Regions from separate parts of the Citricoccus sp. NR2 genome, predicted to be linked through region 2. Evidence: riboswitches for the same ligand, from Rfam matches in the RefSeq annotation. Region 2 holds a riboswitch; each other region holds the start of a gene.
What was found. Region 2 has a riboswitch for thiamine pyrophosphate ahead of O1A05_RS02460 (MFS transporter). Riboswitches for the same ligand answer to the same signal wherever they lie in the genome.

Region 1 (10,276 bases), 410 kb from region 2:
GTGCAGTGGTCTGCGCAGTCCCCGGCATCAGCCGGTTTCAGAGCGCAGAAAACCTTGATCATCTTACCCGAGATCACACCCGGCAGGAAACCGAGAATTCAGTTAAGGATCAGGCCCCGGAGAAGAACGCCGTGGTGACCACACCGAGGCTACGCGGATCCTCGGCCCCGCACATTTCACGGGCGGAGTGCATGGAGAGCAGCCCGATGCCGACGTCGACGGTACGGATTCCCAGCCGGGTGGCGGAGATGGGGCCGATGGTGGAGCCGCAAGGCACCGTGTTGTTGGAGACGAACTCCTGGAACGGCACCTTCGCGGCGGCACACCACCGACTAAAAGCAGCGGCGCCGACGCCGTCGGTGGCATAGCGCTGGTTGGCGTTGATCTTCAACAGGACTCCGGCGTTGGCACGCGGGTGATTGGCCAGGTCGTGGCGCTCCGAATAGTTGGGGTGCACCAGGTGCCCGCAGTCGGCGGAGAGCAACCAGGAGTCTCCGAGTACCCGAGAGCGTTCGGAGACCGTGGTGATGCCCAGCGCTTCCAGGATGCGGCCCAGAATTTCTTCCAGCAGGGGCCCGCCTGCGCCGGTGCGGCTGGCGGATCCGACCTCTTCGTGGTCGAACGCGGCGAGCATCGGGATGACCGGGGCATCGTCGCCGTAGTCCGGCAGTTGGGCGTTGAAGCCGCTCAGGGCGGTGACTCCGGCGTGGACGGAGGCTAGATTGTCGAGCCGGCCGGAGGCGAAGAACTCGTCGCGGGCACCGAAGCGTGCCGGCCGCTGGCTGTCGATCAGCACGATGTCGGCCCCGGTGACCTCCTCGGCGGTGAGGCCCACGTGGCGGGCCAGCACGGTCATCACATCGGATGCCTGTTCACCGGCCGAGAAGATGGGGTGCAGATGACGCTGACGGTCCAGGATCAGGCCATTGTTGACCTCGCGGTCCAGGTGGATCGCCAGCTGCGGGATCCGGGCCATGGGGTCGGTATGCACCAGGTGCGTTTCGCCATCGTCGCTGATCAGACGCCCGGCGAAGCAGAGGTCGCGGTCCAGCCAGGAATTGGCCAGCGGGCCTCCATAGACCTCGACTCCGGCCTGATTCCAGCCGTCCGTGGAAGTGGAGGGGTTGGGCTTGAGTTTGAAGGTGGGCGAATCGGTGTGGGCGCCGAGAATGCGGAAGGCCGGCAGCTGTTGGGTGCCGAGCTCACCGCCGGGCAGAGACCAGGCGACGACCGCGCCGTCGCGGACCACCACGTAGCCTCCGGCTTCGGAGGGGAAGGGCTCGGATTCGTTGAGCCGGCGGTAGCCGGCCGCTTCGAGACGGCGGGCTGTTTCTTCCGCTGCGTGATAGCTGGAGGGGCTGGCGGTGATGAAGTCTGAGAGATCGTCGAGATAGGAATCGGTGGAGTGCTCAGTGGGGCTCGTCACGCTCATGGTTCTACCGTAGCCGGTGGACTCCTCCACACGTAGATACCGGGCGCGGGTCGTCCACACCAACAGCGGTGGCGACCTTCCCGCCCATTGTCGCGTCGGTAGATTCCTGGACCATTCCGAGAACCCACTGGTCTCCGACCCAGAGACTGGGCAGAATGGAGGTATGTACCTGTCGGTGGAAGTGTTGACGGTGGTGATCTCCGCGGTCGCCGTGGTGGTGACCATTGTTGCCTCGACCTTCTCTGGTTTCGCGTGGTTCATCAAGCGCATGGACCAAAAGTTCGAGCAAGCGGACTCCAGATTTAAGCAGGTGGACGCCCGTTTCGATCAGATGGACGCAAAGTTCACGCAACGCATCGACTCCCTCGAGTCGAGAATGGACGCCCGATTCGACCAGATGGACGCGAAGTTCACACACCGCGACGACGCGCTCGACTCCAAGTTCGCGCAACGCGTTGCCTCGCTCGAGTCGAAAATGGACAGTCGGTTCGACAAGCTGGATCAGCGTCTCGACGGACTCCAGGGTGAGCTCACCGAAGTGAAAATCGCCGTCGCCCGCCTCGAGGGACCGCCACGTCGGATCGAGATCGCCCGCTAAATTCGGGTGTCAACGTCGGCCGTCGTCGACCGAATCAGCCAGGGCGCCCGATCGGCTGCCCCATCATAGGGGCCGCCCTGAGGATCATCAATGGACTGAGCCGCCAGATCGCCCGGGTCCCAATGCGTCGCGTTGAGCTTCCGGGTCCCCACCGGCACCGTCGTGGGACGCTCGGACTGGGCAGGGAGACTCCGGCGCACCGGGTCGTCTTCTGGGCGCAGGATCTGCTGCACCACACGCACCATCAGATAAACGGTGGCAGCCACATGAGCCAGCACAGCCATCACGTAGATCGACGAGTCCAACTGATGCACGTTCTCATGTCCCGAGACCTGCGAAGACAGATGCGCCCAGATGGCAAAAAAATGCAGAACTTCGGCCAACTGCCAGATCAGGAAATCCCGCCAATTCGGCAGAGCCAACGCCACGAGCGGCACCAGCCACAACACGAACTGAGGCGAATAGACCTTGTTGCACAGGATGAACGCGGCCACGATCAGCAGTGCCAACTGAGCGAAACGAGGCCGGTGGGGAGCCAACACGCCGAGCAGGAAAATTCCGCCACAGCACAGCACGAAAGACACCACCGACAACGTGCCCAGACTCGCTCCCGTCACCGCCAGCGCGCTACCATCGGGAAGCACCTCGTTGTAGATCTGCCAGATAGAGGACCACCCCGGCGGGCGCTCGGAGGAGAAGGTGTAGAACAGCGACCAGGCCTCGGGGTTGGCGATCATCAGCGGCAGATTCACCACCAGCCACGCGACGACGGCGCCCAGCACCGTCCAGGCCAGCGGGGCGAAGCGTAGACTCCGCACGGCCAAGATCAGCAGCGCCCCCAACAGCAACATCGGGAAAACTTTCATCGCCGCACCCAGACCCAGCATCACACCGGCCCAGCCGGGTTTGCCTCCGCCAAACAACCACATCCCGAGCATCATCAGGGCCACCGCCCACATGTCCCAGTTGATACTGCCGGCCAGGATGATTCCGGGCGCCACCGCTACCATGGCCGCGTCCCAATACCGGCGCCCGGCGGACCGGGCCGTGACTATCACCGTGACCACCCACAAGGCGAACACGAACAAGAAATTCACATCGAAGTAGATCAGCGAGGCGGACGCCCCGAAACTGGGCAGCGTCTGGGCGATCATTGCCGTCATGGAGGCCACGAGCGCGGCCAGCACGGGGTATTCGAAGGTGGAGCCGTCAGCGAAAGGGGCCAAAGCATTCTCCGCCAGGCCGCGCCCGGCGTAGAGGGCAGTCCAGTCGGAATAACAGCCGGCGAAGTACACATCGGGCTGGCCCCAGCCGTTGATCCGGCAGAACGATTTCTGCAACACGGCGACGACGGCGGCCAGGGTGGTCAGCAGAATCAGCACCCGAAAAGGCGTGAAAAAGCGGGCCGCGCTCCGGCCCGGAACCGTGTGCGCACCCACGGGTCCGCCGATGCCACGGCGCAGCGCGGCAAGCAGACTGTCGTCCTGGGTGGGTGACACCGCGGGCAGGCGCCGGGGAGGTGACTCGGGCATGCCGCCAGTCTAGACACCGGCGGTCGATCTCATCCTGAACGTGTCATCACTCACGCGGCGCGCGCTTAACTACACCAGAAGGCGTACAGTAAGAAAGGTTTGTTTCCACGTTTCGTCTACATCAATCAACGGCAACGTCGCCGTCGCCAAAGGAGTACCGGTGTCGAAGAACCCCATTCGCGTTGCGATCGCAGGCCTGGGCAACTGCGCCACGTCCCTCATCCAGGGTGTGGAGTACTACCGCGAGACCTCTAGCGAGGAGAGCGTTCCCGGCCTGATGCACGTACAGTTCGGCGACTACCACGTCTCGGATCTCGAGTTCGTGGCTGCGTTCGACGTCGACGCGAAGAAGGTCGGACTCGACATCGCGGACGCGCTGGGCGCCTCCGAGAACAACACCATCAAGATCGCTGACGTGCCTGCGACCGGCGTGAGTGTGCAGCGCGGCCCGACCCTGGACGGCCTGGGCAAGTACTACCGCGAGACCATCGAGGAGTCCGACGCCGAGCCCGTCGACGTCGCCGAGGTGCTGCGTGAGCGCCAGGTGGACGTGTTGGTCTGCTACCTGCCCGTGGGTTCAGAGCAGGCCGCTAAGCACTACGCACAGGCTGCTATTGATGCGAAGGTCGCCTTCGTCAACGCTCTGCCCGTGTTCATTGCCGGCACCCCGGAGTGGGCGCAGAAGTTCACCGACGCTGGCGTGCCGATCGTAGGCGACGACATCAAGTCCCAGATCGGCGCCACCATTACCCACCGCACCATGGCTGCGCTGTTCGAGTCCCGCGGCGTGACCGTGGACCGCACCTACCAGCTCAACGTAGGCGGCAACATGGACTTCAAGAACATGCTCGAGCGCGAGCGCCTGGAGTCCAAGAAGATCTCCAAGACCCAGGCTGTCACCTCGAATGTGCGCGCCGAACTGGCCGACGACGACGTCCACATCGGCCCGTCCGACTACGTGGCCTGGCTGGACGACCGCAAGTGGGCGTTCGTGCGCCTGGAGGGCCGGAACTTCGGCGACGCCCCCGTCTCGCTGGAATACAAGCTCGAGGTGTGGGACTCCCCGAATTCGGCCGGCGTGATTATCGACGCCGTGCGCGCCGCGAAGATCGCCGCCGACCGTGGCGTCGGCGGTCCGATCCTCTCGGCGTCGTCCTACTTCATGAAGTCCCCGCCCGTGCAGCACCACGACCAGGAAGCGCACGAGCTGGTGGAAGCCTTCATTCGCGGGGAGATCGAGCGCTGATCGCGTGCAGGTGGTTCACCGGGCCGTGACCGGTCTCCGGAGCCACCGGCAGTTGCCAGTCCGCGGCGGCCACCAGCGCCTCGTGCAGGTAGTCGCGTCCGGCGCGCACCGCGTCCACCCATTCCGGCACCTCGAGTCGGCCCCCGGTATGGCAGGCGCGCCCGGCGTGGGCGGCGATCGCTGACGACAGGGTGCAGCCGGTGCCGTGCGTGTTGCGGGTGGTAACTCGCGGGCTACTCAGTTCGGTGACGCCGTCGCGGTGCACCACCACGTCGGTGACCTCCGATGAGCCGGCGTCGTCGTGAAGAGCCGCGGCAAGGTGCCCGCCCTTCATCACCACCACCGGCACACCCAGCTCGTGCAGCGCCCGACCCTGTTCCACCATCTGTGCCCGGTTCACGGCGGGCTCGGTGCCCAGCAACCGGGCGGCTTCGGGTAGATTCGGCGTCAGCACATCCGCCAGCGGCAGCAGTAATTCGCGCAGGGTATGGGCGGCATCGTCCGACGTCAGCGCATCACCAGACGTCGCCACCAGCACCGGGTCAACCACCAGGGTGCCCAGATCCTGACGCCGACGGGCTATCAGTTCGGCCAACGCGGCAACCACCTCCGGGCTGCCCAGCATGCCGATCTTCGTGGCATCGATCGGCACATCATCCACCACCGAGGTGAGTTGAGCGACGACGTCGGCCGGGGCCACCGGGATGACCTGCTGCACGCCCTGGGTGTTCTGCGCGGTGAGCGCGGTGAGCACCGAGGCACCGTACACGCGCAGGGCCGTGAAGGTTTTCAGATCGGCTTGAATGCCCGCACCCCCGGAGGAATCCGAGCCGGCAATGGTCAAGGCTGTGGGCGGGCGCATGCCACCTCCTCGCGCAGTCGAGCAGCGGCAACACGCGGGCTCGGCGCGGAAGCAATCGCGGACACCACGCAGATCCCGTCGACTCCGGTGGCCGCGACCGAGCGGGCGCGCTCTCGGTCAATGCCGCCAATGGCGACCGCGGGCAGTGCGGGCGCCTCGGGGTGCTGGGAACAGGCTGCGTCGCGAACCCGGAGCCGATCTCGCAGGCCATCGATCCCTAAAGGCTCGGCGGCGTCGGGCTTAGTGGCGGTGACCCAGACGGGGCCAATGCCAATCACATCCGGGCGGGCATCGCCCTCGGCCCGGGCAGCAGAGTCCACCTCAGCTGCCGAAGAAGTGGACAGCCCAATCAGCACTTTCTCGCCGAGGACGCCACGGGCTCGGGCGACGGAATCGTCGGACTGGCCCACGTGCAGGTGGCAGCCGGTGACGCGGGCCACCTCCAGCCGGTCGTTGACGAAGAGGGGGACCTGTTCGAAACGGGCCACCCCCACCTCCTCCACGATGCGGACCCGGCAGGCGCGCACCAGCTGGATCAGGGCGTCGTCGTCGAGGGTTTTGTCGCGTACCTGGATGACGGTCGCACCCCCAGCCACCGCCGCGGCCGCCACCTCGGGCACTCGGGCCGGGCCGCCGGAGTACCCGGTGTCGGTGACGTGGTAGAGCGACCAGTCGATGGCGGCGGCGCGCTCGGCCCGCTCGCGGGGGCTCATGCGCGCTCCTCCACCGTGACCAGCTCGCCGACCCGTTCCGGAGTGAGCTCGTGGAGGGCATCCATCCAGGCCACGCTGAAGCTACCGGGGCGCACAGTGGTCTCGGCCGCCAGGGTGCCCGCCGCGGAGAGCAGGGCGTGGGCGGCGAGCACGGCGTCGTGATCGGAGTGAACCTCCACTCCGAAACGCACGGCCCCCAGGGCCGCCGCCGTCACCGCGCCCAAGGAACATCCGGTGCCGATCACCTGCTGCATCACCGGGTGCCCGCCGGTCACCTGGCTCACCCGCCCCGGCGAGACGATGGCGTCACTCGGTCCGGACACCGCTACCACGGCCCCGGTGCGCTCGGCCAGGGCCCGGGCGGAGTCCAGCACGGTATCGACGGCGTCGGTGGCATCCACCCCGCGGCCCCCGGAACCGGCCCCGGCCAGCGCCAGGATCTCCGAGGCGTTGCCGCGGATCGCGCTCGGCCGCCCCTCCACCAGCTCGTGAGCCAGCCGGGTGCGCACGCTGAGTCCACCCACCGCCACCGGGTCCAACACCCAGGGAGTCTCGGTCTCGCCGGCGGCAGCCACCGCGGCACGCATCGCGTCGGCTGTCGCATCGGAGATGGTGCCGAGGTTGACCAGCACCCCGTCGGCCACCCGCGCGAATTCGGGGGCCTCTACCGGGTGCGCCACCATCGCCGGGGCCGCACCCACGGCCAGCAACACGTTGGCGGTGATCTGTTGGACCACCGTATTGGTCAGGCACTGGACCAACGGCGCCCGTTCGCGGAGCAGATCCAGTTCGGGAAACGTCGTCATCAGTTCATCACCAGCCCGCCGTCAACCACCAGGTTCTGCCCGGTGACCGCCCGGGATCCCTCACTGGCGAAGAACAGCACCGCGTCGGCGAACTGGGCGGGGGTGGTGACCTCGCGCAGCGGCGTGGCGGCGGCAATCGCGTCGAACACCTCGTCCGGAGTGGCCGACGACGCATCCGTGCTGCGCAGCAGTCCGCCGGAAACCATGTTCACCCGCACCCCGCGCGGACCCAACTCGGCGGCAAACGTCCTGGTCAGCGCCAACAATCCCGCCTTCGCCGCAGTGTAGTCGTGGTATGGCACCACCGGATTCTGCACCAGATTCGTACCCACATTGATCACCCGCGCCTCCCCGGCCTCCTCAAAGTCCGGCAGCGCCGCTTGGATCAGGTGCAGTGCACCCTCCACCGCGCCCTCGTACTGGCGGGCAAAATCCGCGCCGGTGATCTGCTCGACGCTGGGCCGCGCGTCCCCGTTGAAGGAGAAGTTCACCAGGGCATTGTTGACGACGACGTTCACCGGCACCCCGAACCGCTCACGCCCGGCACTCACCAGGGCCTGCACCTCGTCACGGTGGCGCACATCAGCCCGGACGGCCACGGTTCGATCCGGGTGCCGCGCCACTAGTTCCTCGGCGGCGTCTCGGCTGGAAAGGTACCCGATCACCACCCGCGCTCCGGCTTCGAGAAACGCCTCAGTGAGGTGGCGGCCCAGGCCGCGAGCGCCTCCGGTGACGACGACGATGCGGTCACTCAGGTCAGGGGCGGCAGAAACCGGTCGGGACGCAGTGCCCGGGGTGGTGGGAGGAGAGGCGACGGTAGCTGAGGTCACGGTGGGCCTTTCTGACGGTGGCCAAGAGAGACCACCGGGATGCGCAAACCGACACCTCGCTGTGGACGTCCCTTCGCCAGTACGAACTGGATCAGGTTCAACGGGTGTTATCTCAGCCGCCCGGATCCCACAAGGATCGGCGGCACCCCGCGTCACTTCCCACCACTGTAGGCCACCAGGCCCAGTGCGCGGAAGGGCGCCGGCCAGGTTACTGCTGCGGCGCAAACACCGAGCCGCAGCTGCGGGTCAGCTCAGCCCCGAGATCTGACCGTCGACGACGCTCATCCCGTCGGCGGCGGGACGGCGCGGCAGCCCGGGCATGGTAAGGATCTGCCCGGTCAGCGCCACCAGGAATCCCGCACCCGGTCGCCGTCGCAGTTCCCGGATGCTCACGGTGAAGCCCTCGGGCGCCCCCATCCGTGCAGGGTCATCGGAGAACGAGTAAGGGGTTTTCGCCATGCACACCGGCACCCGGTCCTCACCCGCAGCTTCCAGGTCAGCCAGCTGCCGCGCCGCGAGCGCAGAGTATTCCACGCCGGCCCCACCGTAGATCTCGGTGACGATCCGCTCGATCCTCTCCCGCGCCCCGGTCTCGGGCGTGAACAGCCCCTCGGCGGTGCGCCCCTGCTCCAGGGCGGCGCGCACGTGCCCGGCGAGCTCCTCGGCCCCCGCCCCGCCGTGTGCCCACACCTCGGTTACCGCACAGGCCACCCCCTGGTCCCGACACCAGTCCTGCAGCCAAGCCAGTTCGGCGTCGTCGTCCTGGGTGAAGCGGTTGATGGCCACCACCACCGGCGCCCCGAAGCGTTGCATGTTTTCCACGTGGCGGCCGAGATTGACGACTCCGGCCTCCAGTGCGGCCAGGTGTTCCTCAAGGCCGGCCGTGCCCGGATCGTTCAGCGTGGCCAATCCCATGCCCCCGTTGAATTTCAGCGCGCGCACGGTGGCCACCACCACGACGGCGTTGGGCATTGCGCCCGCGGTCGGCCCGGTGATCTGCATAAACTTCTCCGCGCCCAGATCCGCCCCGAACCCCGCTTCGGTGACGACGACGTCGGCGAGCCGGCGGGCGGTGTTCAGCGCGATGATGCTATTCGCTCCATGCGCAATATTGGCAAACGGTCCGCCGTGCACCACCGCCGGGGTGGCCTCCAGGGTCTGCACCAGGTTCGGCAGCACCGCGTCTTTCAGCACCACCGCCATAGCCCCCTGGGCGCCCTGCTCTCCCAGGTCGGCCACGGTGCGCTCCTCGCCGTCGTGGGTCCGCCCGATGATGATCCGACCCAGTCGCTCCGTGAGGTCCTCCAGGTCGGCGGCGAGGCAAAACGCCGCCATCGTTTCGGTGGCTACCGTGATTTCGAAACCGGTCTCGCGCGGCACTCCCGAGGCCCGACCGCCCAGCCCGTTCACCACCTGGCGCAGGGAGCGGTCGTTCACGTCCAGGGCGCGGCGCAGGGTGATGGTGCGCGGATCCAGGTCGAGCTCGTTGCCGTGGTGGAGGTGATTGTCGATCAGCGCGCACAGCAGGTTGTGGGCGGAGGTGATGGCGTGAAAGTCCCCGGTGAAGTGCAGGTTGATCGCGTCCATCGGGGCCACCTGCGCGCGCCCGCCACCGGTGGCCCCGCCCTTCATCCCGAACACCGGGCCCATCGAGGGTTCGCGCAGCGCCACCATGGCGTTGCTGCCGGTGCGGCGCAGCCCGTCAGCCAGGCCGATCGTCACGGTGGTCTTGCCCTCGCCCGCCGGGGTGGGACTGATAGCGGTCAACAGCACCACGGAGGCCTCCGGCTTATCCGCCGCATCCAGCTCCCCCAGGCGCGCGACGTCGATCTTCGCGGCATGCCGACCATAGGGGATCAGGGCGTCCTGCGGAATTCCCGCCCGCTCGGCGATCTCCGCCATGGATCGCAGGGTCACGGATGCCGCCATCTCTGCGTCACTCATGACGCCAGTCTAACGGTCAGGCACCTGCGGATGTGTCCGATCTCACGTGGGTGACTCGACGGCGTCGGACACCTCCGCACCGGCACGTTCCAGCGACCCCACCGGACGGCGCAACCGGCGCACGGTCACCAGCAGCACCAGGGCCACCAGCACCGCCACCCCGAACACCACGGTGCCCACCGGCCAGCGCGCATAGGCCCGGGAGACCGCCTCGAACCCCACGAATCCGATGGTGGAGTAGATGGTCGCCCACGCCGCGCCGCCGACCACCAGTGCGGGTAGGTATCGCCAGGCCGACATCCGAGTGGCGCCC
Region 2 (10,276 bases):
CGGGATCGAGCCGAACCTACATATTCAGCGGCTGTACGCCCACGCCCCATTCCCGGTGTTCATCTCCTTTGCAGACACGTTTGGCACCGCCCAGCAGGTGGCGTCGGTGCGCTCGGAGCTCTCCTCCGCGCAGCCCCGCAAAACCGCCGCCGCCCTGGGGGCCTGGCATCAGCGGGTGAACGCCGATGAGCTGCTCAGCCGGATCGAGCTGAGCCGACCCACCCGGGTGACCCCGCTGCGGTTCCTGCACCAGTTGATTTCCCGAGCCGGGGCTGATCGGAAGCGCATCGTGCTGCCCGAGGGCGAGGACCCCCGGATTCTGCGCGCGGCGGAGATTCTGCGCCGTCGTGACGTGTGTGACCTAGTGGTGCTCGGTGACCTGGCGCGGGTGCGGGAGGTCGCCGCTCAGGAGGGTGTGGACCTGACCGGGCTCGAGCTGGTGGATCCGGCCGATGCCCTGAACCGCGAGCGCTACGCGGAAGAGTATGCCCGGTTGCGCGCGCACCGCGGGGTGGATCTGGATCGGGCACGCGAGGTGATGGTCGAGGGTGCGTATTTCGGCACCATGATGGTGCAGCTGGGCGACGCCGACGGCATGGTGTCGGGGGCGGCCCACACGACGGCGAACACGATCCGCCCGGCGCTGGAGTTCGTCAAGACCCGCCCCGGGGTATCGATCGTCTCCTCCGTCTTCTTCATGCTGTTGCCGGACCGGGCGCTGGTGTACGGCGACTGCGCGGTGAACCCGGATCCGAATGCGGAACAACTGGCGGATATTGCGTATGCGTCGTCACTGACGGCCGCCCAGTTCGGCGTCGACCCGCGGGTGGCGATGCTGTCGTACTCAACGGGCGCCTCCGGATCGGGCGAGGCGGTGGACAAGGTGCGCGAGGCCACCGAGCTGGTGCGCACCCAGCACCCGGAGCTGAAGGTGGACGGGCCGCTGCAGTACGACGCCGCCGTGTCTGCTTCGGTGGCAGCGTCGAAGATGCCGGGGTCCGAGGTGGCCGGGCAGGCCACGGTGTTTATCTTCCCGGACCTCAACACCGGCAACAACACCTATAAGGCGGTGCAGCAGTCATCGGGTGCGGTGGCGGTGGGCCCGGTGTTGCAGGGGTTGAACAAGCCCGTCAACGACCTCTCCCGCGGCTGCACGGTGGACGACATCGTGAACACGGTCGCGATCACCGCCCTTCAGGCACAGGGCTGAACAAGGGTGAACTAGCTGGGCTGGGCTGGGCAGGTTCAGCCTTCTCGGGTGTGCGGGACCACCAGCACCGGCGCATCGGTGCGGTTGAGCAGCGACTGACTCACGGAACCCAGCAGCAGTCCGGCGAATCCGCCGCGGCCACGGGTGCCCACCACGACGAGCGGTGCGGTGGCCGAAGCCGCCCCCAGGGCGGTGGCGGGGGCGGCGTCGAAAAACCGCCAACGCACCGGAACCGAGGTTTTCTCGGCGACTTTGCCCGCAATGAGTTCCAGCCGATCCGCGAAATCGCGGCGCATCTGCGGCACCTGCGCCCCGTAGATCGGCGAGACCGGACCCCAGGCGGTGGCGGAGAACCGGTGTGCGGCCACCAGCGTGAGGGTGTGACCCAGCTGCGCGGCGTACTCCGCGGCCACCAGGGCCAGGGTGATCGGTTCGGCCTGCAAGTCAATCCCGACGGCCACGCTGCCGGAGAAGTCCATCATCTTCTCGACGTCGTCGCCGGCATCCGCGGAGGCGTGGGCGCCGCGGGCCAGTCCGTCTCCGCGCTCGGCCGCGGCTGCATCGAGTGCGGCTTTCAGATCTTCGCTGAGCAGGTCTGCCGCCGAACTGGGCTCTGCGTCGTCGTGGGGTCCAGTGTGTCCCGGGATCACCAGGGTGGGGCACTGCCCGTGGGCGGCCACCGAGGAGGACACGCTTCCCATGAACCGGCCCGAAATCCGGCCGCGACCGCGCTGACCCACCACGGTGAGATCGGCGGTGGCGGAGGCTTCGATCAGAGCCTTGGCAGCATCGCCCTCCACCACGGTGGTGGTGACCCGGCGTTCTTCGTCCTCGCTGAGCCCGGCCGAGGCGACCGTCTCATCGAGGGCGGCCCGGGCCAGGGTACGGGCGTCTCCGGCCCGGGAGGCAGAGGCGGCCGCGGGGGTGTACCCATAGCCGGGCTCCGTATAGGCGGCGACCGCTTGCAGGGCGGCGTTGCGGCCCCGGGCCAGGGTCAGGGCATGGTCGAAGGCGTGCAGACTGTTCTCGGATCCGTCAATTCCCACCACAATGTGTCCCATGTCACCAGTCTACTCACCGGGGCGGTTTCGGCCAGGGGTGGTCAGGGCTCGCCGGGGCTGGGCTGATCAGGGTGTTGTTGGGGCTTAGCTGGACTGCGTCTCGACGGCGAGGATCGGATCGGTGGTGGGCTGCTCCGAACCGCCTGCGGGCTCCACCGTCAGCGCCACGACCGCACCGGCCGGCACGCCGTCCAGCGGCATGAGCACGCGCCCGTCGTGAATCTCCACCAGACCGTGCGAGGCCGGGGCGTCGTCGCCGTCGATGGTCCACAACTGATAAGCGCGGGCCTCTCCGGGGCTGGGCACGGCCTGCCCGGTGAGCACCCCGGCGCCGTCCGAGCCGAGCGCAATCTCGAGGGTGCCCTGCTCGGGGAGCTCGGCGGTGAAGTGCTGGGCGTCCGGGTCCTGGAGCACCTGCTCGAGGGCGGTGTACTGATCCTGTTCGGTGATGGAATCCTGATTGAGCGCGGTGATCCCCCACCAGCCGCCGATGGCCAGGCAGACCGCGGCCGCGGCGGCCAGCGCCCAGCCCCAGCGGCGGGACTGAGGTGCGGACTGATCTGCGGGCTCGACGTGGGACTGTTCTGCGGAGGATATCGCGCCGAGGACCGACTCGCGCAGGGATGCGGGCGGCTCCACGGCCAAGGATCCGGCGAGCCGATCGGTGACCCGCTGAAGCTCGTCCGCCTCGGCCCGCAACTCCGAGTCCCGGGCAAGCACCCGTTCCACCAGGGCGCGCTCCTCGGGGTCGACGGCGTCCACCGCCCAGGCGCCCAGCAATGCGGCAGCACGCTCGCGCTCGTCGCGCTCGTCGTACTGGTCATGCTGGTCGTGCTGGTCGTGCTGGTCATCGCGGCCGATCATCGTTTCACCCCCAAACAGGTTGCCAAGCGTTTCAGTGCGGTGCGGATGCGGGACTTCACGGTGCCCTCCGGCGTGCCGGATTCCTGAGCCACCTCGCGGTAGCTGTGCCCCTGGTAGTAGGCCAGCTGCACGGCCTCGCGTTCGGGCGCGCTCAGCCCCTCGAGACAGCGGCGCACCGCGGCGGCGTCGTCGCCCATCACCACCATCTCCTCCACCTCCGCGACCACCGGCACCGCACTGCGGACCCCCTCGGCGTGATCCCTACGCCGCTGCGCCTGCACGGAACGCACGACGTCGACGGAACGCCGGTGGCTCATCGTCGACGCCCAGCCCAGCACGGAGCCGCGCGCCGGATCGAACCGGTCGGCGGTACGCCACACCGCGAGCAGCACCTCCTGCGCAGTTTCCTCCGCCAGGCTGCGATCGCGCAGCACCCGCAGCGCCACACCGAACACCACCGGGGCCAGATGATCGTAGAGCGCCCGGAACGCGTCCTGGTTGCCGTCGGCGCACTGCGCCAACAGCTCCCGGAGTCGCTCGTTCACGGGGTCGCTCATCCTCTCACCCTAGTGCAGTGCACCACCGGTACTGTCATCAGGGGTTCGGAGCCGAAGCAAAACCGGATGAGTCCGGATGAGTCGGGGCCAGTACAGCCGGGTTCTGGCTCTGCGCGAACAGGGGCGGGATCGATGCGAGCGCGCAAACCCCGGAACCGTAGACTTGCCGGGACGTCACAGCACCGCCGCTATACCGTCGCCGCACCGATGAGGAGTCCCGTGTTTCGCACGCCGCACACCCTGTTCCGCACCCTAGCCATCGCCGAGGCGGGCTCCTGGACCTTGCTGATCGCGGGGCTGATTCTGCGCGCGAGCCTGGGATGGGACCTCGCGGTCACCCTCGGCGGCGGCATTCACGGTTTCGTGTTCCTCTCCTATGCGACCACCGCGGTACTGGTTTCCAAAAACCTGCGCTGGAGCCCGAAGGTATCCGTGCTGGCGATCGGCAGCGCCGTCGTCCCCTACGCCACAGTGCCCATGGAACGGTGGCTGACCCGACGCGGACTGCTCGACGGCGCGTGGCGGCGCACCGCCACCGAGGATCCGCGCGACCGCACGTGGCATGACCGATTGATGCGAGTCGTGCTCACCCACCCGGTGCTCAGCGGTGTGGTGGCCCTGGCCGCGGTGGTGGTGGTCTACGTGGTGTTGCTGATGCTGGGCTCACCCCTGGACGCCATCCGCGGCGAAGGCTGAGCAGCCGGTCCAGCCAGTCCAGCACTGCGATAGGCGACGGCATCGAGATCATCGTCCAGCTCGCCCGGTCCCAGCCGCGGCCCGAGTGCGGCACCGATCATCAGCAACACCCCGCCCAGACTCAACAGCGCCATCACCGATCCGTGGCGGCCCAGCAGCGGCTCCAGCCACGGCAGGTAAAACGGGTACAGCGCCGGCAGCACCAACGAGAGACTGTAGCCGGCACCGTACCCGGTGGAGCGCACCGCAGTGGGGAACCGCTCGGACAGATACGCAGCCACCGGCCCATACGCCGACACGGTGACTACCTGCAGCACGGCCGCCCCGGCCGCCGCCATTTCCCACGATGCAGCGTGCACGGTGAGCCACCACAGTCCCGGCCCGACCACGGCTGCCACCGCGCCCCAGCACAGGAACAGGGTGCGCCGACCCACCCCGGTGGAGAGGTGCCCGGCCACCGCCATCACGATCGCCTGCGCCACCGAGGCCAGCCCCATCACCACGGGCACCGCCGTCGGGTTCAGCCCCGAATCGGTAGACAATCGCTCCGTGAGCAACAGCACCGTGGTGTCGGTGAGCAGCCAGAGCCCGGTCATCATCACGAACACCTGCCAAAAAGCACCCGCCCACCGGCCCATTAGCAGCGCCCGCATCCCGGTTCTCCCGGTGTTCGGCGCCGTGCCCTGGTTCCCCGTCTCCGTAGCGCGCACCTGATGAGCGTGGCGGTGGAACACCGGGGCATCCACCACATGACGGCGGTAGTAAATCAGCATCCCGATGGACAGTCCGGCACCGATGCCGAACAGCAGCCGCCACCCCCACGCTGCGTACTGGTCCGGGCCGAGCACCGCGAGCAGCCCCGCCACCGAAAACGCAATCGTGGCCTGCGCCCAGGGCGCCATCGACAGAATCAGGCCGCTCATTAGTCCGCGACGCCGCCCCGACGACCACTCCATGGCCAGCGGAATCGCGGCAGAATATTCACCCGCCACAAAAATGCCGCCGATAAACCGCAGCGCCAGAATCAGCGCCACCGTGCCCGGGCCGAGTAGCTCGTGGGTGGGCATCACCGCGATGGCGAGCGCGCAGGCTGCGGTACCGGCGATGGCGATCCGGGTGGTGCGGGTGCGGCCGAGCCGGTCGGAAATCCGACCGAAAATGATCCCGCCGAGGGGCCGGCCCAGCAGCATGGCCACCATAATCAGCGCGCCGGTGGAGGCTGCGGCCCCGGGGCCGGCGAGCACCAGCATGGCCGGGGCCAGCGCCGTCACGGGGAGAAAGACGTGGATATTGTCGATCCCATTACCCACCACCCCCGCGCGCAGGGCCGGGTGCGATAGCCCCGGGTCAGAAACCGGGGCAGAAACGGGGTCAGAAACGGAAGTCATGCGGACATCCCTTCGCTAGTTCGAGCTAGATCAGGTTCCACGGGTGTGATCTCAGCGCCCTTCGCGCACCCCGTGTCCGCGGCCCAGTGTAGCGCAGCGCTTCCCGCCCTACACTGGTGCCAGACACCCACCCGGCCCGGCCGGTCCGCCCGACCCCCTCAAGGAGCGCCATGCTGATTCTCGTCATCAATTCCGGTTCGTCGTCGTTGAAATACCAGCTGCGTGAGCTCACCGACGACGGCGTCGATACGGCAGAACCGGTGGTGGGGAAGGGACTCATCGAACGCATCGGCCAGCCCGGATCCGCTATCACCGACCACGCCCAGGCCCTCGAGCACGTCGCCGCCGAACTGGAGGACGTGCTGGACGGACGCAGCATCGACGCCGCGGGCCACCGGGTGGTGCACGGCGGCGAACGCTTCTCGGCCCCGGCCCTGGTGACGCCCGAAGTGATTCGCGCTATCGACCGGCTGGCCCCGTTGGCCCCACTGCACAACCCTCCGGCGGCGCAGGGGCTGCGCGCCCTGAGCGCCCAGTGGCCGGACCTGCCGCAGGTGGTGGTGTTCGATACCTCGTTCCACCAGACCATGCCGAGGCAGGCCTGGCAGTACGCCGTGCCCACCACGTGGTACACCGACTACGGGATCCGCCGCTACGGGTTCCACGGCACCAGCCACGACCTGGTGACCGGGCTGACCGCCGAGCACCTGAACATTCCCCGCGAGGAGTTCCGCGGGATCATCCTGCACCTGGGCAACGGTGCCTCGGCGACGGCGATCCGCGACGGGCGCTCCGTGGACACCTCCATGGGATACACGCCGCTGGCCGGGCTGGTGATGGGCACCCGATCGGGTGACCTGGACCCCTCGATCGTCGCGCACCTGTGCAGCGCGCACGGCTACACGGTGGAGGAGATCGATCGGGTGCTGAACCAGGAATCCGGGCTGCTGGGCATGACCGGGCACACGGATATGCGGCAGGTGCTGGAGGCAGCGGAGTCCGGCGACCGGGAGGCCGAGGCCGGGTTGCAGGTGGCGTCTTATCGGCTGGCGAAGTACATCGGTGGTTACCATGTGGCGGTCGACGGCGCGCAGGCGATCGTGTTTACCGCCGGCATTGGGGAGAACGCCGCACCGTTCCGCGCCCGGGTGCTGGATCGTCTCGGCGCCCTGGGCGTGGAGTACAGTGCGGAGGCGAATACGCAGCGCTCGGATGCGGTGCGTACCATTTCCACGCCAGAGTCCCGGATCCCCGTCGTCGTCGCGCCCACCGATGAGGAGCAAGCCATTGCCGCCGCCACCGTGGAGCTCGCTCTGCGCCGGTAAAAGTGAGGTAAAAGTGAGGTAAAAGTGCCCTGCATCACAACATAGGGCGGAATGTCTGCATCACCGAGCCTCCGCCCGGACCCGGGGCGTACCCGCGCCCACACCCGCCCGGCCACTATCCTGGACGCATGACCCTCACCCCCGCGTCGCCCGCCACGGGTTCTCCCGCGCCTGCCCTTGCCTCCGGCGCCGCCGTCACCGATGAGCAGCGCGCCGCCGCCCTGAAGCGGATGAAACTCGTCGCCACCTCGGTCCTCGTCGTCCTCGCCGTGATTTTCGTGATCGCCTTCATCTACGAGGACCGTTACCCGTGGCTGGGGTACGTGCGCGCGGGCGCGGAGGGCGGCATGGTGGGCGCCCTGGCCGACTGGTTCGCCGTCACCGCTCTGTTCCGCCACCCGATGGGCCTGCCCATCCCGCACACCGCCATCATTCCGCGGAAGAAAGACCAGCTCGGCGAGTCTTTAGGATCGTTCTTCCAGCAGAATTTCCTGGAATCCGAGGTGATGGATGAGCGCCTCTCCAGCCTGCGCCTCGCCGAGAAGGTGGGCGGCTGGTTGTCTACCGAGGAGAACTCGACGCGGGTGGGCGCCGAGGCCGCACAGGCCGCCTCCGGGGTGCTGCGTGCGACCGACGACGACGTCGTCCAGGATGTGATCTCCACCCTGGTCCGCGATCACGTGGTGGCCCCCGAATGGTCGCCCACCCTGTCTGCATTGCTGCAAAATGTGATCGACGCCGGCCACCACCGCCCCGCTTTCGAGCTGGCCCTGGACCGCGCCACCGACTGGGTGCGGGCCAATCAGGATCTGTTCATTTCCGCGGTGCGTTCCCGGTCCCCGCAGTGGATTCCCGACGTCGTGGACCGCAAACTCGGCGAGCGTATCCACACCGAGGCACTGAATTACCTGCGCGCGGTGAAGCGTGATGAGCACCATGAGCTACGCCGCTCCGTAGACACCTGGTTGCACGGTTTCGCCGCGGATCTGACCGACGACGCCGACCTGCGCGCCAAGGTGGAGGAGCTGAAGGTCTCTCTCTTTAACGATCCGCGCCTGGCCGAGCTGGCCTCGCAGGCCTGGGCGACGGCGAAGGCTGGACTGTTGGAGCAGTTGGCCAGCCCAACCTCGGACCTGCACCACGCCCTGGTCAGCGCGATCCGCGATCTGGGCGTGCGCCTGCAGACCGACGCCCAACTGGCCGAGCGCGTCGACACCATGGTGCAACAGGCAGCACACTGGGCGGCCAACAACTACGGCCCCGTGCTGGTCGACATCATCGGCGAGACCATCCACCGCTGGGACGGCAAACAGGCCGCTCGCACCATCGAGCTCTTCGCCGGTCGCGACCTGCAGTTCATCCGCATCAATGGCTCCATCGTCGGCGCCCTGGCCGGGGTGACCATCTACACGCTGGCCCACCTGCTCCTGGGGTAGCCCCGCTTATCGTGATGCTCCTATATGGTGTCAAAGCGTTTGTAGGAGGTACTTTCGGTACTGCTTTGTGAAGTGATCATCTCGGCTTTGGCCGCGTTCGATCCGGGAGATCTTCCCCGGCGAAGTATCGAAGTGATCAGCGACCTGTGTCAGGGTCAAATGTTGCTGATGCCGCAGTGGGCGAAGGTCGTCTGAGGGCGGGACTTGATCAGGGTCAAGAATCAATGTGTAGACCTCGTTAGCCACATATCTCTTCAGACATCGCATGATCTCCCTGGTTCCCTTTCCCTCAGCGGTGCGGCGTTCAACATAGCGACGAGTACGTTCATCGTTGCCCATCCTGACCATCACGATCCGGTGCAACGCCCAATTCGCTTGCCGATCCCCGCCTCGGTTGAGGCGGTGACGCTGTGTCTTACCGGAAGAAGCCGAGATCGGACTCACACCACACAATGCTGCGAAAGCAGCCTTGGACTTGACCCGTTCCGGATTAGCCCCGGCAGTGACAAGTAACTGGGCCGCGGTGATCGTACCGATCGCTCGAGCCTGAGTGAGCTCCGGAGCCACCCGAACCGTCAGCACCTCCAGCTCCTCGACCGCCTGATCAATTTCCTCACCGAGGTATTCATAGCGCCGCGCCAATCGACGCAACACCCGCTTCAGCGTCTGATCTGATTGCGGACGACTAGCGGCCAGTACCTCGATGAGTTCCTCATCAGACAAGTACCGGTAAGCCTCTCGTACCCGGGCTGGTGCGGTGGTGAGGAAGTCCTTGATCTGGACCATGGCCACGTTGCGGGCCTTAATGGCACTGCTGCGGGCTCGGAGTGTGACCCTGATCTGCTCGACCTCGCCATCCAGCAGCTTCGGGATCGGCAGGTCGTCGTTAGCTGCGACGCTCCGGGCCGCCGCATAAGCATCGATGGGGTCGGACTTGCCGTTGCGGCGGGCTGCCCGGCTGGGGCGGATGACTTCTCGCACCACGATCCGCTCGGCCCGCAGATAGGCGGTGAGCCCGGCCCCATACGAGGCAGTTCCCTCCACACCGATACGTTGGACCGTCCCGAACTCACCCACGAAAGCCAAGAGCTGCTGGTAACCGAGAACCGTGGTGGGGAACTCGGTGTCACCGAGTCGGCGTCCCAACCCGTCGATCACGGCTACGTGGTGTGTCTCGGCATGGGTATCAACCCCGGCGTATACATCCAGTGCGGAACTTGCCATGATGGAACTGCCTTTCTCGTTGTGTTCAACCTTGGGAAGGCTCCGGCCGGACGGGCAGACAAGACATTGACGAGGCCGGGACCACCAGGCTCCTATGAGGTCATGTCCGTCCGGCTGGATCACCTCCATGTAAGGCCCCTGTATCCGGTGGGCAGATCACGAGCGGGAAACAGCGGTTCAGTCCTAGTGCTGGGCCACACCGGAGGCCTTATGATCCCATCCTCCTCGCCAGACACCGCGATGTCAGTCCCACTCTCAGAGTCCTTTCGAGGCGGCGGGGCCGGTGGACACATCACGATCAAGACACATGCTGGTCAGTCCGAGTGGGAGTCACACCGACGAACCCGCGCCCTTACCATCTTCAATGTCCGTCCTCGCGGCTAGGTTGTGAGTGATCGCCGAAGCGATCACTCACTCTCCACCTCTCGCTTCCCGAGACTCGCACGAAGGATGGCATCATGTCAGGCCGAGGCTGAAGCAGCCGCAGAGGCGGAAGCCAACGCCGGTACCGTGAG
Region 3 (10,276 bases), 750 kb from region 2:
GGTCGACGTCAGGATCTGACGGATGTCCACGGCCAGGCGTTCGCGCAGGTCGCGATCCAAGGCGGAGAGCGGCTCGTCGAGCAGCAGCAGCTTCGGCCGCGGCGCCAAGGACCGTGCCAGGGCAACCCGCTGGCCCTGCCCGCCCGACAGGGTGGTGACCGGGCGATTCTCGAACCCCTCCAAGCTGACCAGCTCCAGCATCTCGGCCACGCGCTCCCGGCGCTGCGGCTTCGGCATCCCGGACGCTTCCAGCCCGTACGAGATATTTCGGCCCACGGTGCGGTGCGGGAACAACTGGCCATCCTGGAACACCATGCCGCAGCCTCGCTGATGCACGGGACGCGGGATTACGCCCGGGCCGTCCACGACGACGTCGTCCATCAACACCCGCCCGGAGGTGATACGCTCCAGGCCGGCCAGCCCGCGCAACAGGGTGGACTTGCCGGAGCCGGAGGGCCCGAGCAGGGCGACGATCTCCCCGGGGGCCACGGCCAGGTCAATGTCCTGTACCGCGGTGAAGCCATCGGGGTAGGTGATGGACACCTGCTGACATTCCACGGCGGGGGCACTCACAGGGCACCGACTTTCTGGGTTGAGGGCGTGGCGAGGCTGGAGCCCAGCGTCTGTTCGGGGGCGCGGTCGCGCAGGGCGCGTGGGCGCAAGCGCTCGCAGATCAGCAGCACGGCGGCGGTGATCACCGCCAGCAGCACGGAGCCGGCCATCGCCATCCCGTAGTTGTCCGCGCCGGGGCGGCCGAGCAATTGGACGATCAGCACCGGCAGGGTTTGGCGCTCGGGGGAGGCCAGGAAGCTGGTGGCGCCGAACTCGCCCAGCGAGATGGCGAAGGCGAAACCGGTGGCCAGGCCGAGACCGCGCAGCAGGAACGGCCCGTCTACGGTAGCGAGCACCCGCAGCGGGGAGGCGCCCAGGGTGGCCGCGGCCTCGCGCAGCCGGGGACTGATCGCACCTAACACGGGCACCAGGGTGCGCACCACCATCGGCAGCGCCACCACCGACTGGGCCAGCGGCACCAGGGCGCCGGAGTAGGCCAGCTGCGGGGCGGCCAGCTGCACGGAGACCACGAAGCCGAAGCCGATGGTCACCGCGGACACCCCGATCGGCAGCATGATCAGCGCATCCATGCCGCGCTGCAGCCGCCGCCCCCACACGGTGCGCACCGGGCGGGTGAGCAGAAACGCCAGCGGCACCGCCATCACCAGGGTGATCAACGTGGCGTCGACGGCGATCCGCACGGAATGCTCCAGTGCCTCGAGCACCGTGGCACCGCCGGCGTACCCGGTCCCGGAGCTGGTGGCCAGCAGCAGGTAATTAGTCACGCTCCACTCGCCAGCAGTACGGAACGAGCGCACCACCAGGGACACCAGGGGCCCGGCGACCAGCAGCACCACGGTGGCCAGGGTGAGGCCCAGGGGCACGACGTCGGCGCGGGTGGGCCGGTGGGTGTGGGACTGTTGCAGCCGCAGCCCGGTGGTGGTGCGCTTCAGTACTACTTGGGTGAGCCCCACCGAGGCGAGCACGAACACGAACTGCAGCACCGAGAACACCGCGGCGGTGCGCAGATCCAGGAACACGTGGGTCTGCCGGTGGATCTCGGTTTCCACGGTGCCCACACCCGGCGCGCCCAGCGAGCGGACGATGCCGTAGGCGGTGGAACAGAACAGGAACACCAACCCCGCGGAGGAGGCGATGGCGGGTCCGAGCGCGGGCAGGGTGACGGTGGTGAACGCGCGCAGCGGGGAGGCGCCCAGGGTGCGCGCGGCATCCACGGTGCGCGGATCCAGCACCTGCCACAGCGCGCCCACCTGGCGCACCACCACCGAGAAGTTGAAGAACACCATCGCGAGAACGACCGCCGCTGTCGTCTGGTCCAGACCCAGGAACTGCAGCGGCCCGCCGGGGCCGAACAGGGCACGGAAGGCCACCCCCACCACCACGGTGGGCAGTACGAACGGGATGGTGGAGATTCCGCGCAGCACCGACTGACCGGGGAACCGGCACCGGTAGAGGATGTAGGCGCCGGGGATGCCCAGCAGCACCGCCCCCGCCGTGCCAGCAACCGCCATGAACAGGGTGTGCCCGATGATCCGCCAGCTGCGCGCACTGCCCAGCACTTCGGCGAACCCGGTGAGGTCGACCCCGTGCTCGCCGAGGAACCCGCGGGTCAGCATGGCTCCGACGGGCCATACGAAGAACACGGCAAGGAACGCCAGCGGGAGTGTTCCCGCCAGCGTCCATGCGAGGGGCCGGCCGATGCGGTGCAGGGTCAGGACTCGTAGAGCTCGGTCCAGGTGGACAGCCAGTCAGCGCGCTGCTCGGCCACCTCGGCGGTGTCCGGCCGGATCGGGTCCTCGGCGAGCTGGGCGTTCTCGGTCCACTCGGTGGGAAGTTCAATACTGTCGTCCACCGGGTACATGTACATCGCCTCCGGCAGCGAGGCCTGGAAGTCCTCGGCGAGCAGGAAGTCGATGAACGCCTGGGCGCCTTCCGGATTCTGCGCGCCCTCGACGACCCCGGCGTATTCGACCTGCGGGGAGCAGGAGTCCTCGATGATGCTGGTGGTGGGCTCATAAGCGGGCGACGACGAGTAGCTCAGCACCAGCGGGGAGGGGCCCTCGCCGCTGGATCCGGAGAACTCCACGTAGTAGGCGTCCGACCAGCCGGAGGCCACGGTCGCACCGCCGTCGAGCAGGTCACTCCAGTAGTTCTCCCATTCGCCGTCGGGGTAGGCGGTGGCGGTGGCCGCAAGGAATGCGAGCCCGGGGGAGGAGGTGTTCGGGTCGATCACGGTGAGCAACTCGGCGTACTCCGGATCACGCAACTGCTCCAGCGAGGTGGGGGCGGCCAGCTCGTTGGTGTTGCGGGCATCGTCCTCGAACCAGGCGTCGTCCACGTTGATGCACACCTGGCCCTGATCGATCGGGGTGAAGTAGCCAGCCGCGTCGCCGTCGGCCAGCAGCTCCTGTGCGGAATCGGGCAGCGCCTCGGAGGAGTATTCAGCCATGACCCCCTCGTCCACTAACGGGGCGGTGGAGTAGTCCTCGATGCCGTACACCCCGTCCACGGTGGGGGAGTCCTTCTGCAGGATCAGCTGGTTCACCAGGGCGCCGGAGTCCCCGGGCGCGGTAGTGACTAGCTCGTAGCCGGTCTGCTCTTCGAACTCGGCGATCTGCTCTTCGGAGATCGCGAACGAGTCGTGGGTCATGATGGTCACGGTGCCGCCGGATCCCCCAGCCTCATCGGAGCCGTTGGAGTCACCAGATCCTCCGGTCAGCGAGCATCCGGCCAGCGCCAGAGTACTGACGACGGCAAGGCCGGAGAGGGTGAGGGTGGTGCGCGTGCGGCGCGAACGGGTTGGGTTGAGCATGGATCCTCCGTCGGTGAAGTGGAGGGGCCGCACGGAGCCCACCGCGTGCGGCAGAATCCGTGCGGGGAGAGAATTCTCGACTTCCTTCGCCGGTGCTAACCGGAAGCAGGTTCGAGGGTCTGCGCTTGCGTCGCGCACTCTCAGCACCAGCGTGGGTGCTCCCCTGTCGAATGTCCATCCAGCATAGCGCCCTCGACGCGTGGTCAGGCATCGGCGATCTCACGTAGGCTGGAAAATCGATGGAACTGCGAAAACCACCAGGTGCCGTGGCCACATGCGTCTTCACAGGAGAGCCATGATTGTCGAGATGACCCTCACCGGGCTCCTCATTCTGCTCACGGTCAACGTGCTGATCAGTCTGGTGCGTGTGGTCCGCGGACCCACCGGGCGCGATCGCCTCACAGGTGTGCTCTTCGCCGGCACGACCGGGGCAGGGATCATGCTGATCGGATCGGTGCTGACAGACCAGCCGGCGCTGCGCGACATCGCTCTGGGCCTGGTAGCCCTAGCCGCCGTGATCGTTGTGGTGCGCCTGGCCGCCGAAACGCAGAGACGGTCCGCTTCATGAGTGTGCTTGCCGATGCGGTGACCGTGCTGGCTGCTCTGGGCGCGGCCGTGTTTTTCACTGCAGGAACCGTGGGTCTGCTCCGCTTCCCCGACCTGAGATCCCGCCTGCACGCGCTCACCAAGGCCGACTCCCTGGGGTTGGGGTTCGCGGCCCTGGCCGTGATGGTCCAAATGGATACGGTGGCGGCGGTGCTGAAGGTCTTGCTTGTCTGGCTGCTCGCGTTGGCAACCGCCGCCACGGCAGCCACTCTGCTCTCACGGGACGACGACGCGTGATTCCGCCCAGTGACGTGAACGCCGTGCACGTGGTGCTGGCCGCCGTCGTGCTCGTCGCGGCCGTGCTCGCCCTCTACGCTCCGCGACGGATGACCGCCGTGGTGCTGTTTCTGGTCTTCGGCGTGCTGCTGAGCGGCTACTGGGCGATGATCGGGGTCCCCGATGTGGCCCTGGCGGAGGCGGTAATCGGCACAGGAGTGACGGGGGCACTCTTCGGCTGGGTGGCCACCCTGCTGCCCGAGACCCCTGGGCGACGCTGGGTAAGCGGGCGGGGTCTGCTCGGCCTGACACTCGGGACAGGCCTGGGAACCGGGCTCGGGGTTGCGCTGGCGCGCATTGTGCCGGTGTCTGAGACAACATCGCCTGCCGCGGAGCCGGGGCTCGGTGCCGAGGTGGAGCGAGCGCTGCCGGCCACCGGGGTGGAGCACGGCATCACCGGGGTGCTGCTGAATCTCCGCTCCTTCGACACCCTGATGGAGATGGTGGTGCTGTTGGTCGCCGTGGTGGTGGCACTGGCCTTCGTCCGCTCGTCCGGGACCGCCTCGAACCCTCAGCCCGTCACCTCGGACAGTGGTGATGCTGGAGTCCTTGAACCTGACGACGACGCACCACTGCTGCGGCTCTTCGTGCGCCTGGTCGCCCCGGTGGCGCTGTTGCTGGCGGCCTGGGTGCTGTTCGCCGGCTCCTCCCAGCCCGGCGGCGCGTTCCAAGCCGGCGCCGCTGGTGCAGCCGTGCTGATCCTGCTGCACGCTTCGCGTTTCCGCGCCATCGCCCCCGGAACCGGACTGACGGCGCTGCTGGTGGTCGGAGTGCTCGGCTTCGTGGCCGTGGGCGTGGGCGGGCTGGTGCTCGGCGAGTCGTGGCTGATGCTGCGCGGTGAGGGGGCCGGTGTGGTCACCGTGGTGCTCGAGACGCTGCTGGCTGTGAGCATCGGCGCTAGCCTCGCCGTGGTATTCCTGGCCTCGGCCCGAGGAAGCCGATCATGAGTGAGCTGACGTTGTGGCTGGGAGCTCTGCTGACGGGGATCGCCTTGATCCGTCTGCTCACCGTGGAGGAGCCGCTGTCTCGGCTGATCGCACTGAACATCACCGGCGGAGGCACTCTGATGATCCTGGTCGGGCTCGCCGTGCGCAGCGAGGCCCCGGACCCGGTACCCCAGGCGCTGGCCCTGACCGGGATCGTGATCACCGTGGCGTTCACTGGAGTGGGTCTCGTGCTGCTGCGAGCAGTGCACGAGGAGGAACTGACCGACCTCGACGATGCCGAGGAGACTGAGGACACTGAGGGCGCTGCGGATACCGGAGAGCAGGAGAGCCGATGACTGATATCCCAGGTGCTTCCGCACTGTTGCCGGCGGTGGTGCTGCTGCCGGTGCTCGGCGCTGTGGTGTGCCTATGCCTGTCACGTCACCGCCAGGTGCTGCCTGGCGTCATCACTGCCGCGCTGAGCGCCCTGATCTCGCTCGCGCTCGCGGTCACCGTGGCCTCGTCGGGTCCGCTGGAGCATCAGATGGCTGGCTGGGCGCCGCCGTTGGGCATCGTCCTGCGCGCCGACGGCATGGCAGTGGCGTTCATCGCGCTCGCCGGCGTCGTCGGCCTGGCTACGCTGCTGGTGGCCAGCACCGACGAGCGGACCACCGGGGACCGCAACGGATTCTGGCCGCTGTCGCTGCTGTGCTGGTCCGGGCTGAACGCGGTGTTCCTCGCCCAGGATCTGTTCAACGCCTACGTCGCCCTAGAGGTGCTTAGCCTCGCCGCCGTCGGGCTGGTGGCCCTCGGCAGCGGGGGCGCGCTGCGTGCTGCGCTGCGCTATCTGGTGGTCGCGGTGATCGGTTCCATGCTGCTGCTGGTGGCGATCGCGGTGATCTACGCCCAGACCGGCACTCTGGACATGACCCTGGCCGGGCAGCGTCTCGATGCGCCGACCGCCCGGCTGGCCCTGGTGTTGGCGGTGGTCGGAATGGGGCTCAAAGCCGCGGTGGTGCCGATGCACGCCTGGCTCCCTCCGGCCCACGCCGGTGCTCCGGCCGCGGTCAGCCCGTTGATGTCGGCGCTGGTGGTCAAGGGTGCTTTCTACCTGCTGTTGCGACTGTGGCTGGAGGTTGTCCCCGCCGATCCCGTCATCGGGCTGGCGCTCGGGATTCTGGGGGCAATCTCGGTGGTGTGGGGCAGCCTGATGGCGCTGACCGAGAAGCATCTCAAGCGCATTGCCGCCTACTCGACCATCTCGCAGATGGGCTACCTCTTCCTCGCCTTCCCGCTGCTGCAGTCCGCGGAGCCCGACGAGCAGGTCAGGGCCATGCTCGCCGCCGTGATCACCATGGCCCTGGCCCACGGCTTAGCCAAAGCCGCGCTGTTTTTGGTGGCCGGCGCCCTGATGCTCGGCACCGGCACCGACCACGTGGACGGGTTCGTCGGAGCTGCACGTACCCAGGGTGTGCTGGTCGCGGGGATGATCATGGCTGCGGTGAGCCTCATCGGGCTGCCCGTTTCCTTGGGCTTCACCGCGAAGTGGGGATACCTGACCACCGCCATGGACCAGGACGTCTGGTGGATCGTGGCGGTGCTGCTGCTCGGCACTCTGCTGGCGGCTGGGTACCTGCTGCGCCCGATCGCCGCACTGCTGCGCTCCGCCGACATCTATGACGAATCGCTGCGCGTGGAACCCAGTTCCCGGCCGGCCCTGCAGCGCTGGGTGCCGTTCTCGCTCGGGGCAGCCGCGATCGCCACCGGCTTCCTCGGCGCGCCGATGGCTCAGCTCGCCGTGGCGGGGGTGGGTGCCGGATGACCACGCTGTTGACGCTCGTCCCGCTGGTGCTATTGATCGTCTCCGCGGTGCCCGCCCTGATCATTTTCATGATGCCGGAGCACGCCTCCCGGGCCCGGATTACCCTCAACGTGAGCGCCGCCGCCGTGAAGCTGGTGCTGATGGCGGCCCTGGTGCCGTTCATCTTGGACGCCGACATCGCCCCGGAGCTCCGTTTCGAGTTCGTGCCCGGGATCGATCTGGTGTTGCGCGTCGACTCGCTCTCGCTATTGTTCACGCTGCTCTCGGCCCTGCTCTGGCTGGTCACCACCATCTACGCGGTCTCCTACCTGCACGGCCAGCCCAACCGGCGCCGGTTCTTCGGGTTCTTCGCCCTCTGCGTGACCGCCACGGTGGGGATCGGCTTTGCCGGGAATCTGCTCACGTTTCTGCTCTTCTACGAGATGCTCACCCTCGTGACCTATCCGCTCGTGGCCCACTACGGCACTCGCGCGGCGCTGAAAGCAGCCCGAGGGTACCTGTTCTACGCACTCAGCGGGGGACTGGTGATGCTCGTCGGGGTGGTGTGGCTGACCGTGCTCATCGGTCCGGTCGAGTTCAGCGTGGGCGGGGCCCAGGCCGTCGCCGAACTGGCTGCCGAGCGACCTGGCACCGCAGCCGCCATCTTCGGTCTGCTGGTCGCCGGGCTCGGTGTGAAGGCCGCCCTGTTTCCCCTGCACGGCTGGCTCCCGCGCGCCATGGTGGCCCCGGCCCCGGTCAGCGCCCTGTTACACGCCGTGGCCGTGGTCAAAGCCGGCGCATTCGGACTCATCCGGGTGATCGATGATCTCTACGGGGTGGAAGTCGCCTCGGAGCTGGGCGTGCTGACCCCGTTGCTGATCGTCGCCGCAGTGACTGTCCTGTACGGTTCCGTACGCGCGCTGCTTCAGGATGATCTGAAGAAGCGACTGGCCTATTCGACCGTGAGCCAGGTGAGTTACATCGCCCTGGGGCTGACCTTGCTGAGCGTGACCGCCACCACAGGCGGACTAGTGCACTTGATCCACCAGGGCCTGTCGAAGATCACCTTGTTCTTCTGCGCCGGCCTGATCGCGGAGGTCTGGGGGATCAAGAAGGTCAGCCAGCTCGACGGCCTGGGGCGGCGGATGCCGCTCACCGCGGCGGCGTTCACCGTGGGCGCGCTGAGCATGATCGGGGTGCCCCCGACGGCCGGATTCATCACCAAATGGCATCTCGGGGTGGGCGCGGTCGAGGCGGAATCCTCCTGGGTGGTCGCGGTGCTGATCACCAGCGCGCTGCTCAACGCCGCCTACTTCTTGCCGCCGGTGGTGCGAATATGGTTCCGTGAGCCGACCCCGGTCCCAGACGGTCCCGTTCAGGAACGCCGACATCCGGTACTGGAAGCCCCACCTTGGCTGCTCACCCCCGCACTGGCCACCGCTGGATTCGTGCTCTTGGTGGGTCTGTTCGCCGGCGTCCCGTACTCGCCCCTGGAGGTCGCCGAGTATCTGGCAGACAGGGTGTATCAATGATGCTGACTTTGTGGATCGTCTCCGTGCTCGCCCCGCTGCTCGTCGCCGCGGTGCTCGCTGGCTCGCACCGGGCGCGCACTCCGCGCATCCGGGTGATTGCCCAGCGGCACCTGAGCCTGGCGCCACTCAGCCTATTGCCGGCCGCGCTGCTGACCCTCCTCGCGCCCGCGGAACCGCTGCACGCCAACTGGCTGATGATGGGCATCACCGTGGGGTTCGATGTGGTCTCGCGGGCGCTCACTATGGTGGCGGTGCTGCTCTACGCCGCCGCGATCTGGGCGGTCACCTGGCGCTACGACCATCGCGCCCCGGAGCTGGTGGCTTACTTGCTCGTCTGCTTCGTGGGCAACGCCGGGGTGTATCTGGCCCAGGATGTGGTGATGCTCTACGCCAGTTTCTCGCTGATGAGCCTGGCGGCAGTGGGCCTGGTGGTACACGAGCGGACCGCGGCGGCGTTTCGCGCGACCCGGATCTATCTGGTGCTCGCGGTGATCAGCGAGATGGCGGTCCTCGCCGGGGTCGTCTTCACCGCCCAGGCGGGTGGCTATCTCGTTGTTGACGCCCCGGCGGCCGTGGCAGAGTCTCCGCACCGGGCCGTGATCGTGGTGCTGCTCATCCTGGGCTTCGGCATCAAGGCCGGACTCGTCGGGCTGCACATGTGGCTGCCGCTGGCTCATCCGGCGGCACCCCCGCCGGCCAGTGCCGTGCTCTCCGGCGCTATGGTCAAAGCCGGGCTGGTCGGCATGCTGCGACTGCTGCCCCTAGGGGAGGCTGCGATGCCCGCTGTGGGCGCAGCCGTCATCGTCCTCGCGCTGTTCGGCGCCTTCGCCGCCGTCGTTCTGGGCGTGGTGCAGTGCGACCCCAAGGTGGTCCTGGCCTACTCAACCATCTCCCAGATGGGTTTCCTGAGCGTGCTGGTGGGCACCGCATTGGTCGCACCCGAGCTGGCCGGGGCCTGCATTACAGCCGCCGTCATCTACGCCGTGCACCACGGACTGGCCAAGGGCGCCCTGTTCATCGGGGTGCCCGTGTGGAAGCATCACGCGACCGGGCTGCGTCGCCACCTGGTGATTGCGGGTATGGCGGTGGCAGGCCTCGTAGTGGTCGGCGCGCCGCTGAGTTCGGGTGCCGTGGGTAAGTACGCGGCGAAGGAAGCCATCGAGAGTACTGAGATCTGGGGTGTTCAGGTGGCAGACCTACTGCCCTTCGTCGCCACCGGGTCTACCGTGCTGCTGGTGCGACTGGCGTGGATCTTGCTCGCCACGGAGCGCGAGCCGCGCCACCCGAAGGATGATCCGGCCCTTCCCGCGTGGTTACTGCTCGTGGCGCTCAGTGCCAGTGTGCCCTGGATTCTCACCGATCGCTGGGTGCCTCTGGACTCGGTGCCGGGCCTGGAACCGGTCACTCTGTGGGATGCCACCTGGCCGATGCTGATCGGCCTCGGTATCGGCGTACTCGCCTGGTACGTGGTGCCGCGATGGTTGCCGCGACTCAGTGCGCACGTGGAAACCATCATGAAACCCGGCGACCTGGTGATACCGATTGAAGCCGGCACACACCGACTCGCCATGGGCGCTCGGTTCGTCACCGAACGCATCGGAACCCTCCGCGACAGCGTTTCGGACGTGGCTATTAACCTGGGCATTGGCGGGACTCGGACTGTGGCGCAGGTTGCCCGGGCCGAGACTGCGGCAGCGAAGTGGAGCAACAGCGGTGCGGCACTGATTGCGGTGCTGATCGTGCTCACGGT

Region 1: linked by a shared signal. The riboswitch ahead of O1A05_RS04315 (3-oxoacyl-ACP reductase) and the one ahead of O1A05_RS02460 (MFS transporter) in region 2 are both predicted to bind thiamine pyrophosphate.
Region 3: linked by a shared signal. The riboswitch ahead of O1A05_RS05960 (thiamine ABC transporter substrate-binding protein) and the one ahead of O1A05_RS02460 (MFS transporter) in region 2 are both predicted to bind thiamine pyrophosphate.

What each region holds. Positions count from the first base shown of each region.
Region 1 is NZ_CP115154.1:931,809-942,084, reverse strand. Features, by position in the region: gene O1A05_RS04350 (M18 family aminopeptidase) at 110-1,432, opposite strand; gene O1A05_RS04345 (response regulator) at 1,596-2,030, shown strand; gene O1A05_RS04340 (glycosyltransferase family 87 protein) at 2,027-3,562, opposite strand; gene O1A05_RS04335 (inositol-3-phosphate synthase) at 3,723-4,808, shown strand; gene thiD (bifunctional hydroxymethylpyrimidine kinase/phosphomethylpyrimidine kinase) at 4,783-5,670, opposite strand; gene thiE (thiamine phosphate synthase) at 5,649-6,383, opposite strand; gene thiM (hydroxyethylthiazole kinase) at 6,380-7,189, opposite strand; gene O1A05_RS04315 (3-oxoacyl-ACP reductase) at 7,189-8,019, opposite strand; TPP riboswitch at 8,071-8,179, opposite strand; gene O1A05_RS04310 (formate--tetrahydrofolate ligase) at 8,266-9,963, opposite strand; gene O1A05_RS04305 (DedA family protein) at 10,006-10,276, opposite strand, start outside.
Region 2 is NZ_CP115154.1:520,879-531,154, forward strand. Features, by position in the region: gene pta (phosphate acetyltransferase) at 1-1,210, shown strand, start outside; gene O1A05_RS02440 (universal stress protein) at 1,246-2,271, opposite strand; gene O1A05_RS02445 (anti-sigma factor) at 2,356-3,135, opposite strand; gene O1A05_RS02450 (sigma-70 family RNA polymerase sigma factor) at 3,132-3,692, opposite strand; gene O1A05_RS02455 (DUF3817 domain-containing protein) at 3,912-4,388, shown strand; gene O1A05_RS02460 (MFS transporter) at 4,331-5,776, opposite strand; TPP riboswitch at 5,767-5,859, opposite strand; gene O1A05_RS02465 (acetate/propionate family kinase) at 5,947-7,101, shown strand; gene O1A05_RS02470 (DUF445 domain-containing protein) at 7,230-8,537, shown strand; partial or broken gene O1A05_RS02475 (IS110 family transposase) at 8,757-9,764, opposite strand; gene O1A05_RS02480 (Ltp family lipoprotein) at 10,212-10,276, shown strand, end outside.
Region 3 is NZ_CP115154.1:1,275,531-1,285,806, forward strand. Features, by position in the region: gene O1A05_RS05950 (ABC transporter ATP-binding protein) at 1-573, opposite strand, end outside; gene O1A05_RS05955 (ABC transporter permease) at 570-2,189, opposite strand; gene O1A05_RS05960 (thiamine ABC transporter substrate-binding protein) at 2,285-3,385, opposite strand; TPP riboswitch at 3,450-3,560, opposite strand; gene O1A05_RS05965 (hypothetical protein) at 3,681-3,953, shown strand; gene O1A05_RS05970 (cation:proton antiporter) at 3,950-4,228, shown strand; gene O1A05_RS05975 (hydrogenase subunit MbhD domain-containing protein) at 4,225-5,214, shown strand; gene O1A05_RS05980 (NADH-quinone oxidoreductase subunit K) at 5,211-5,549, shown strand; gene O1A05_RS05985 (complex I subunit 5 family protein) at 5,546-7,015, shown strand; gene O1A05_RS05990 (proton-conducting transporter transmembrane domain-containing protein) at 7,012-8,526, shown strand; gene O1A05_RS05995 (proton-conducting transporter transmembrane domain-containing protein) at 8,523-10,276, shown strand, end outside.